DNA from 3 places in the Peribacillus sp. NPDC058002 genome. Region 3 is predicted to be linked to each of the others. Evidence: riboswitches for the same ligand, from Rfam matches in the RefSeq annotation. Region 3 holds a riboswitch; each other region holds the start of a gene.
The links. A riboswitch is a leader RNA that binds a small molecule or an ion and turns the genes downstream of it on or off. The one in region 3 is predicted to bind S-adenosylmethionine.
Positions count from the first base shown of each region.

Region 1: another riboswitch for S-adenosylmethionine. It lies ahead of ACFVSH_RS13460 (methionine ABC transporter ATP-binding protein); the one in region 3 lies ahead of ACFVSH_RS19975 (Na+/H+ antiporter NhaC family protein).
Region 2: another riboswitch for S-adenosylmethionine. It lies ahead of ACFVSH_RS07495 (methionine ABC transporter ATP-binding protein); the one in region 3 lies ahead of ACFVSH_RS19975 (Na+/H+ antiporter NhaC family protein).

Region 1 is NZ_JBHVQU010000066.1:10,585-14,040, reverse strand. It holds gene ACFVSH_RS13475 (nuclear transport factor 2 family protein) at 255-623, shown strand; gene ACFVSH_RS13470 (hypothetical protein) at 719-889, shown strand; gene ACFVSH_RS13465 (GNAT family N-acetyltransferase) at 886-1,191, shown strand; SAM riboswitch class I at 1,320-1,431, shown strand; gene ACFVSH_RS13460 (methionine ABC transporter ATP-binding protein) at 1,732-2,748, shown strand; gene ACFVSH_RS13455 (methionine ABC transporter permease) at 2,769-3,419, shown strand; gene ACFVSH_RS13450 (MetQ/NlpA family ABC transporter substrate-binding protein) at 3,441-3,456, shown strand, end outside.
Region 2 is NZ_JBHVQU010000025.1:14,321-17,776, reverse strand. It holds gene ACFVSH_RS07505 (MetQ/NlpA family ABC transporter substrate-binding protein) at 1-7, opposite strand, end outside; gene ACFVSH_RS07500 (methionine ABC transporter permease) at 23-691, opposite strand; gene ACFVSH_RS07495 (methionine ABC transporter ATP-binding protein) at 684-1,718, opposite strand; SAM riboswitch class I at 1,872-1,984, opposite strand; gene ACFVSH_RS07490 (O-acetylhomoserine aminocarboxypropyltransferase/cysteine synthase family protein) at 2,102-3,412, opposite strand.
Region 3 is NZ_JBHVQU010000163.1:1,282-4,737, forward strand. It holds gene ACFVSH_RS19965 (hypothetical protein) at 173-328, shown strand; gene ACFVSH_RS19970 (SOS response-associated peptidase) at 389-1,060, shown strand; SAM riboswitch class I at 1,330-1,437, shown strand; gene ACFVSH_RS19975 (Na+/H+ antiporter NhaC family protein) at 1,630-2,946, shown strand; gene ACFVSH_RS19980 (chromate transporter) at 3,163-3,456, opposite strand, start outside.

The DNA.
Region 1 (3,456 bases), on a different contig from region 3:
CCAGTAAGGAATAGTTCGCAGCGAATGGCCGTCAAAAAGGAATGACCGCTAGTAATGTAGAATAAATTGTAACTAACACTCTGAAATCCGTCCTGAGTCCAGTTTCTTGGAAATATGGAAACAAAGTAGGTATGGCAAAAATGGTTAAATACAAAAAATGCTGCTGACCGCAAAATATTAACCAACTGGATAAAAAATCTTTGCCACAATGGATCATGAATTTCACCAATAGCTGAAAAAGGAGGACAAGATGAATGGATAGTGAATCTTCATTATTAAAAGAGCATTTGTATCAGCTAGAGGAGAAATTGTTAAAATCTGAAGTCCGTAAATCACCAGAAGAGCTTTCAATATTATTGAAAGATGATTTCTTTGAGTTCGGCAGTTCGGGTAACATATGGTCTAAAAACGATTTTTTGGGACAAGAGGGAGCCGGATCGGTGAAGATGACAATAAGTCAATTTGATATGCATCCATTGTCTGAGGATACCGTTTTAACGACGTACCGGATTTTTGATGAAGATAAAGTGGAACATACCTTAAGGAGTTCAATCTGGAAATGTACGAATGGAAGATGGCAAATGTTTTTTCATCAAGGCACGAAAACGAAAGGGCCCCGCTAGGCCTATTATTTATGAATAAGAATTATCATAAAAATGCGTAAGTAAAATGAGATTTGCTTGTTTAAAAAAATATTTCAATAAAATGATTGGGGTGGGTGAATCTGATCTTTCGTACCATTGATACCGATAAAGATAAAGAGATTATCATTAAATTTAGGAAAGATTCCTATGTTGTAAGTTTTGGATCTGAAGATGGTTTTGGAGATGAGAATACATATCTGCAACGAATGAAAGAACGGGTCCGGAAATTTCCGGATGACAGGTGATCATTGAAAAGGACCAAGAACCGATTGGCCAGATGGAACTTCAAATTCGGGAGTATGAAGGAACAGAGATTGGCTATGTGAATCTTTTTTATCTTATTCCCGATTACCGCAGTAAAGGCCTTGGCAAGGAATTGGTTCGCTATGCAGAAAACTTTTTCAGGCAATTTAACGTCTCCGAATATCATTTAAGGGTTTCTCCGGATAATGGAAGGGCGATTCGTTTATATACGAATTCAGGCATGAAGAAGATAAGCGAAGAAAATGAAAAATACCTTGTATGGAGAATGAGCAAATCGATTTAAAGTTATATTGATATAATTAAAATCTATCAATTCACTATACTATAAAAATATTTAGCGTGATGAAAAATATGGTTGACTTTAGAGAAATTAGAATATATAGTGAAGGACATAATTAAATATAACGTTAATTCTTATCAAGAGATGTGGAGGGACTTGGCCCTATGATACCTCGGCAGCGGGTTTTTACTTTTGTAAAAATACTGTGCTAATTCCAACGGACGAAAGTTTGAAAGATAAGAAGGAGCTTTTCTTAGATAATTAATTTAAGAGTTTACTCTTTTTTTATGTCTAAAAGAGGCCTCTTCTGTCTGATGACGGAAGAGGCCTCTTTTGTTTATTCAAAATGTATATGGTTATTTGGAGAATTGGTGCAATTACTCGTAAGTTTGGCAGATTTACTCGTGAGTTTCACGCATTTACTCGTGAATTCCGCGCATTTACTCGTGAATTCCAAAAATTTAACCCTATCATTATGAAACTTGGCAAAGCTCTTCTCTAGATAATGAATTCGTACAAATAAACAGCATGGGGGGAGATTGGATGATTGAGTTTCAACATGTCAAAAAGGTTTATCAAACAAAGAAACAGACTGTCGAGGCTTTGAAGGGCATCAATTTGACAGTGGAAAAGGGGGATATATTCGGTGTAGTCGGTTATAGCGGGGCCGGGAAGAGTACGTTGATCAGGTTGGTCAATTTGCTTGAACATCCTTCAGATGGTTCGGTGATTGTTGGGGGCAAGGATTTAACCAAATTGAACCCGAAGGAATTGCGGGCAGAAAAGAAAAAAATCGGGATGATTTTTCAGCATTTTAATTTGCTGAACTCAAAGACCGTTTTTGATAATATCGCCATGCCGCTGATTTTATCGGGAACCCCTGGTAAAGAAATCAAAAAGCGGGTAGGAGAGCTGTTGGAGTTCGTTGGCTTATCGAGCAAAGCAAAGAGTTATCCGGAACAATTATCCGGCGGCCAAAAGCAGCGGATCGGCATTGCGAGAGCATTGGCTACCAATCCATCGATCTTATTGTGTGATGAGGCTACCTCGGCATTGGATCCACAAACAACGAGTGCTGTTCTGCAGCTCTTAAAGAAAATCAATAAAGAATACAATATCACCATTCTGCTAATCACTCATGAGATGTCTGTCATTAGGGAAATTTGCAATAAGGTAGCGGTCATGGAGGGCGGATGTGTCGTTGAACAAGGTTCGGTTTTCGAAGTTTTTGCGAAGCCGCAAACGGATATTGCAAAAAACTTCGTGAGAACGGTCATACATGACGAAATCCCACAAAGTTTCCTAAAAAGCATAGGGTCCCATATCCCGATTATTTGGAAAATTAATTTTATTGGAACTACTTCGGGTACTCCTTTACTTTCAACGATCTCGAAGAAATATGATGTTCATTTAAGTGTTTTATCAGCCAATATTTCTGAAATTCAGGAAACGCCTTTCGGGAATTTGATCATCGAAGTGACCGGGAACAAAAATGAGGTGGAAAAGGCTTATCAATATATTAAAGACGAGGGGATTCTCGTCCAGGAGGTGCAGATTTAATGGTTAATACGCTTTGGGGAATGGAAATAACGGCAGATCAGCTGTCGACAGCTTTCGGTGACACACTTTATATGGTAGCCATCTCATTGGTATTTTCCGGATTGATTGGGCTTCCGCTCGGTATCCTGCTTGTCATTACAAGAAAGGGTCACATCCTGGAGAATAAATGGGTCTTTAATGTATTGAACCCGATCATCAATATATTGCGGTCGGTTCCTTTCATCATCTTGCTTGTAGCACTTATTCCGTTTACAAGAATGATTGTAGGCAGTGCAATCGGAACGAATGCGGCCATTGTTCCGTTAATCTTTTACGCGGCCCCTTATATTGCCCGGCTTGTGGAGAACTCCCTGTTGGAAGTGGACAAAGGGATCATCGAGGCAGCTCAGGCGATGGGGGCGACGACATGGCAAATCATTTACCGCTTTTTGATTCCCGAGGGACTTAGTTCATTGATCCTTACATTTACAACAGCGACAATCGGGCTTGTTGGTTCTACGGCCATGGCAGGTGCCGTCGGTGCAGGCGGGGTCGGAGATCTAGCTTTGGCTTACGGTTATCAAAGGTTCGATACGATGACGATGATCGTCACGGTGGCGGCGCTCGTGATCATCGTTCAATTATTGCAATCCACCGGGAATTTCGTTTCAAGAAAAATCAGAAGAAGATAAACATAACAGGAGGTAGGAGAAATGAAGAAAATCTTAT
Region 2 (3,456 bases), on a different contig from region 3:
TTTTCATCCTATTCATCTCCCTTTATCTTTTATCCAATTTAGATGTAATCACATCTCCAATAATTTGAATTATGAAGACGATAATTAGAATAACGATAGTCGCCACAAGCGTAACGTCATTTTGATTTCTTTGATAGCCTTCCAAATAGGCTAGATTACCAAGTCCGCCTGCGCCGATGACCCCGGCCATTGCGGTATATCCAACCAATGCAATCGATGTTACCGTAATCCCGGAAATAAGGGCAGGCATCGACTCTGGAAGAAGGACCTTCCAAATGATCGTGCTCGTTTTTGCCCCCATGGATTTAGCGGCTTCAATTACACCTTTATCGATTTCACGAAGGCCGATTTCAACCATACGCGCATAAAATGGGGCTGCACCGATAATAAGTGCCGGCAATGCAGCGTTCTCTCCGATCATGGAACCGACAAGTGCCTTAGTGAAAGGAATGAGCAGCACGATCAAAATAAGAAATGGAATGGAACGGAATATATTAACGATAGCACTCATGACCCCGTTAATTACCCGGTTTTCCCACATATTACCCTTCCCTGTCAGGAACAGGATCAATCCTAATATTATGCCTATAAAAAAGGTTGCCACTACAGAGACGCTTGTCATGTATAGCGTTTCTTTCGTTGCTTCAATAATGTCTTCCCAATCAATATTCGGCAATAATTCTTCAAGCATGAGTAATCACCTCCACGCCTACTTGCTGTGCTTTAATGAATTCGATTGCGCGGAGCATTTCATCCTCTGTGCCATCAAGATGGATAAACAATGTTCCATATGAACCGCTTCTTGTTTGGGATATCTTACCTTGAACGATATTGACATCCAACTCGAAGTTACGTACAAGCTTGGTGATCAACGGGCTTTCTGCATGATCACCTACAAAGGTCAATTGAATCACTTTGCCTGCAGGATAACGTTCGAGCAAATGGTCCATCGTTTCTTTCGTTTCTTCTGGTTCAGTTACCTGCTGCACGAAACGCTTTGTCATTTGTTCTTTAGGATTCTTGAAAACATCCAGGACAGGACCCTGTTCAACAACTTGCCCGTTTTCCATCACGGCGACGCGATGACAGATTTTACGTATTACATGCATTTCATGTGTTATCAAGACGATCGTCAATCCTAGGCGCTGATTGATGTCAACAAGCAATTCGAGTATGGAGTCGGTAGTCTGTGGATCCAAGGCAGATGTCGCTTCATCACACAGCAGCACTTTAGGGTCATTTGCCAGAGCCCTGGCTATTCCCACCCTTTGCTTTTGCCCTCCGCTTAATTGTGAAGGATAGGCCTTTTCCCTGCCTTCCAGTCCGACTAACTTGATCAACTCGTTCACACGATTGGTTCGTTCAGTTTTAGAAACTCCTGCAATTTCCAATGGGAAAGAAATATTTTCCTGAACGGTCCTTGACCATAATAGATTGAAATGTTGGAAAATCATGCTGATTTCTTGACGGGCCTTACGGAGCTGAGCCCCTTTAATTTTTGAAATTTCCTTCTCAGCCACCACAACGGATCCCTCTGTAGGAGTTTCCAATCCATTGAGCATTCTGATCAAAGTACTTTTCCCCGCTCCACTGTAACCGATGATACCGAAAATCTCGCCTTTATTTATTTCAACATTCACATTATTTACAGCCTTGATCGTCTCACTGTTTCCTTTTCCTGTTCGGAACAGCTTACTGACTTTCGTCAATGTAATCATTAATCCTCACCTCTTTTATCCAATAAAACCTATGAACTTAGTTGATTTCTTTACATTATTAGTCTGTTTCTCATATCATGCACATGTTTTCCCCATTAAAACAGAAAAAACCTTTCTGCATGAGCAGAAAGGCAGGTGAAGAAACAGGCCTTTCTCTCATCTTCCAAAGTAATTAAACTTTGTGTGAATTGGCACCTTTCCAAGGAAATCTCCTTGTCGGTTGCCGGGTTTCATCGGGCACATCCCTCCACCTCTCTTGATAAGAGCTAATATATAGAATATTTGTACATCATTAAGTTCTTTAGTATGGAGAAATTTTATCATAGATAAAAAAGGAGCGCAATGTATATTATTTCTAGTTCAAGGATGAACAGGAACTTTGCTTAAAGCGTTTTGGAAGTCAAGGAGACGATATTCGTCGCTTTTTCAATTGCCTGCTCTAAATCTTCTATTAAGTCGTCTACATTTTCAATCCCAATTGATAAACGGACTTGATCGGCACTTACACCCGCTTTCGCAAGACCCGCCTCATTCAATTGTTGATGGGTCGTACTGGCTGGGTGGATGATCAAGCTCTTCGCATCCCCTACATTCGCCACATGGGACCATAATTCCACCGAATTGATAAGTTTTGCCCCAGCTTCGCGATTACCTTGTATTCCAAAAGTCACGACAGATCCAGCTCCCTTAGGCAAATATTTATCCGCAAGGGCCTTATCGGGATGATCCTCATCACCAGGATGCGAAACCCAAGTCACGGCAGGATGGTTTTTTAAATATTCAATGACAGACTTGGTGTTTGATAGATGCTCTTTCATCCTTACATGCAGCGTTTCAAGTCCAAGCGTAAACTGGAATGCACTTTGGGCACTTAGCGCAGGGCCTAAATCACGAAGTAACTGGACTCGGGCTTTCGTTATGAATGCGGCAGGTCCAACTGCCTCGGCGTATACCAGACCGTCGTAACTTGGGTCAGGCTCCGTGAAGCCAGGGTAGTTTGGCGAGTTCCAATCGAACTTCCCTCCATCCACGATGACACCGCCTAGTGTCGTTCCATTTCCCAGAAGCCATTTTGTAGCGGAATGGATGACGATGTCCGCGCCAAAATCAATTGGTCTGCAAAGATATGGTGTTGCAAAGGTATTATCAATGATTAAAGGTATGCCGGCTTCATGGGCGATTTTCGCCACCGCTTCAATATCAAGCACCCTCAAACTTGGATTACCGATCGTTTCGGCAAAAATGGCTTTAGTTCTTGGCGTAATCGCCCTTTTGAAATTTTCAGGATCATCGGGAGAAACGAACTTCACTTTGATCCCATATTTAGGAAGAGTATTTTCAAAAAGGTTATAAGTACCGCCATATAATGTAGAGGCTGAAACAATCTCATCACCTGCAGCGGCAATGTTCAGGATTGAAAGTGAGATGGCAGCCATTCCACTTGCTGTTGCCAATCCGCCGATGCCACCTTCCAATAAGGCCATTCTTTCCTCAAAAACGCTGACCGTGGGATTATGAAGCCGTGTATATATATAGCCATTCTCCTTTAGGCCAAATAAATTCGCTGCATGGTCGGTGTCTTTGAACAAGTATGCATTGCTTTGGTAGATAGGAACTGCACGGGCACCTGTTTCATCAGTTTGCAGACCGCCATGAACACTCAATGTTTCGAAACGCAACTTTTTCCCTGACATATGGTTTCACCTTTTTCTATGGATTTAGTTGGAATTATATGATA
Region 3 (3,456 bases):
TTCAAGGATTCATGCTCCCGGGCTTTGTTCGACTAACCCTTTAAGGTGTAAAGGAACCTCCATGCTGCCTCTTCATTAGAAGATTAACCATGACTCTGCCAGAGTTCAATACTGATACTTGTGGATTTTTAGTTTATAATAACAACCATCTAGCCTATTGAGGGGGGATTCCATGAATGAATATAAAGTAACGGTAAGGAATGGCAGTACCTTGATTTTGTCGGAAATCATTAAAGCTGAAGATGAAAGAGAAGTCCTTGGCACCCTTTTGATTTCCAGCGAATTATTTAATCAGCCATTTACCGACATCAGGATTTTAGAACACTGATTTGTGCCTGCTTGTTCCATTTGTTACACTGTAATAAATCTTAATACGGTAGGCGATATTATGTGTGGACGTTTCACCCTTTTCACTGACATTGAAGAAATAAAAGATCGGTTTGATATACAAGGATCATTTGATGAGGAATACCAATTCAGCTACAATATTGCTCCCTCCCAATCCGTGTTATCCGTCATTAATGACGGGGCAATGAACCGACTTGGATATCTTCGGTGGGGACTCATTCCATTCTGGGCAAAAGACGAAAAAGTTGGCTATAAAATGATCAATGCCAGAGCGGAAACCATTGCAGAGAAAGCAAGCTTCAAGAATGCGTATAAGAAGAAGAGATGCTTGATAATCGCTGACTCATTTTACGAATGGAAAAAGACACCAGAAAGAAAAATACCGATGCGAATAAAAATGAAGAATCATGCTCCATTTGGAATGGCCGGTATATGGGAATCCTGGAAATCTCCCGAAGGCCTCAGCATTTACACGTGCTCCGTTATAACAACCGTTCCTAATGAGCTGATGACCAGCATTCATGATCGTATGCCTGTAATCCTTAAACCAGAAGATGAAAAAGATTGGTTGAATCCATCCATTAATGATCCTGCATATCTGCAGCAGTATTTAAAGTCATTCGACTCAGAACAAATGGAAGCTTTTGAGGTATCGACTGATGTGAACTCGACTAAAAAAAATTCACCTAATCTAATACAACAAATTTGCTGAGAGGTCATTAGACCTCTTTTTATATTAATTCCGCCCGGATAAATATCAGTGGAAGACTCATTGTACTGATTAACTGCAAACAGTAAGAAGTGCATGTGAATACTATAAAACTAAACCTTGCGAAAATAGACAAAATGCTGTACTCTTATATTTGCTTTTCAAAACGACTTCGATGTCGCTTTAACAAACACAGATGGTTACAGCAAGTTTCCAGTTTGGTACTTTTCTGACAGGTATCGTAATAGTTGATAAATTATATAATTTTGATCTTCTTATCAAGAGAGACGGAGGGACTGGCCCGAAGATGTCTCGGCAGCGGACTTAATGGGAGTGCTGTGCCAAATCCAGCAGGCTGATTTTCGCCTGAAAGATAAGGAGGGTGTTTTTTATAAATTAAAAGACCTCTTCTTGTTTTAATAGAAGGGGTCTTTTTTATGCTGACAGCTGTTTTTTTTTGCTATAGCTCCATCACTGGATAATCAAGCTCAAATTGGCGTTATTTGCGAAAACTGTTAAAAGAATAAAGGCTATGACACATGTCATGGGAAAAATAAAAAGAGGTGTACATCATGAGTGCAAACAATAAAGGGAATCCATGGGCATTGATTCCATTTGTCGTATTTTTAATTTTATTTATAGGGTCCGGAATCGTCACTAAAGATTTTTATTCATTTCCGGTGATTGTAGCCATTTCTATTGCATCAGCAGCTGCATTGGCAATGAATCGGAAAGAAAGTTTCAATCAAAAGGTTGATATTTTCTGTAAAGGTGCCGGTGACGCTAATATTATGTTAATGGTAATCATTTTCCTTTTAGCCGGCGCTTTTTCCGAAGTTGCGAATGGTATGGGGGCAGTTGAATCAACCGTGAATCTTGCCTTAGCGGTTTTTCCGCAAAATCTTTTAATGGTAGGGATATTCATTATCGCTTGTTTTATTTCCCTATCTATGGGAACGAGCATGGGAACGATTGTAGCCCTAGCACCTATCGGGGTGGGAATTAGCGAGCAAACCGATATTTCGCTTGCCCTCTCAATGGCGGCTGTTATTGGTGGTGCGATGTTTGGGGATAACCTATCCTTCATTTCAGATACGACAATCGCTGCAGTTCGAACACAGGGAACGAAAATGAAGGATAAGTTTAAGGTGAATTTTTTCATCGTTTTACCTGCGGCCATCATCACATGTGCTATCCTAGGAATATTAACGATGGGTGAACAAGCCGACATCACCCAAAATTCTTATAATTGGGTGAAGATTCTTCCATACCTTTGCGTATTGATCACTGCATTGGCAGGAGTCAATGTGTTCCTGGTCCTATCCATCGGAATCGTCCTTGCCGGAATTATCGGCTTGGCGGATGGAAGTTATCAACCGTTGGGTGTCATTCAAAAAGTTGGTGAGGGAATGGCGGGAATGTATGAAATCTCCTTCCTTGCCATTTTAATTGCAGGTATGGTTGCTGTAATCAAACATAATGGTGGCATCGATTATCTACTCCACCTCGTGACACGAAATAGCAAATCAAAAAAAGGGGCGGAATTCAGCATTGCCGGGCTTGTTGGTTTGACGAACCTTTCAACGGCAAATAACACGATTTCGATTATCATTGCCGGGCCACTTGCCAAAAACATCGCTGAAAAGTATGGGATTGATCCGCGTAAATCGGCGAGCATCCTTGACGTTTTTGCCTGTTGTATCCAAGGGGTGATTCCATATGGGGCACAGCTGCTTGTTGCAGCAGGGGTAGCAAAGATCTCTCCCATAAGCATCTTGCCGTATTCATATTACCCAATACTAATTGGACTTTGTGGAGTCGTTGCCATCTTGATTGGTTATCCACGGTTTCAGTCGGGAAATGATGAATCGAAGAAACGGACTTATTAAAAAGAGGATAATAATGAAAAAAACACCCTGAATCATTGGATACAGGGTGTTTTCTGTATGGGTGAAATCTTCCCACTTATGTCAGTATAAGTGTTCATAAAGTAATCAATTCATCTGCTAGGGATTTCTTTAATTTATGGTAAACAACTTATTTCATAACCAAAATAACTGCTTCATTCCGGTTCATATTATTAATCGTTTTGCGTGCGGCATTTGTCATGAATAGAGGACAACACCAACTAAACCAGAAAGTATAATTACATAAGCTGGGTGCCAGCGTAATTTCATTAGGGCAAATAACGATAATCCAAAAACGAGTAATAAGCTTATCGTATGCCATGAAAAGTTTGGGGCTATCATATGATTGGAAAGTGCTAAACTGATTGCTGCAAAGAGGATTAAACTGGTGACAATGGGTCTTAATCCATAAAACATGGATTGAATAACTGGATAATGATTCAATTTGCTGAAGAAGGTGGCTATAACGGTCACGAATATAATAGCAGGTAG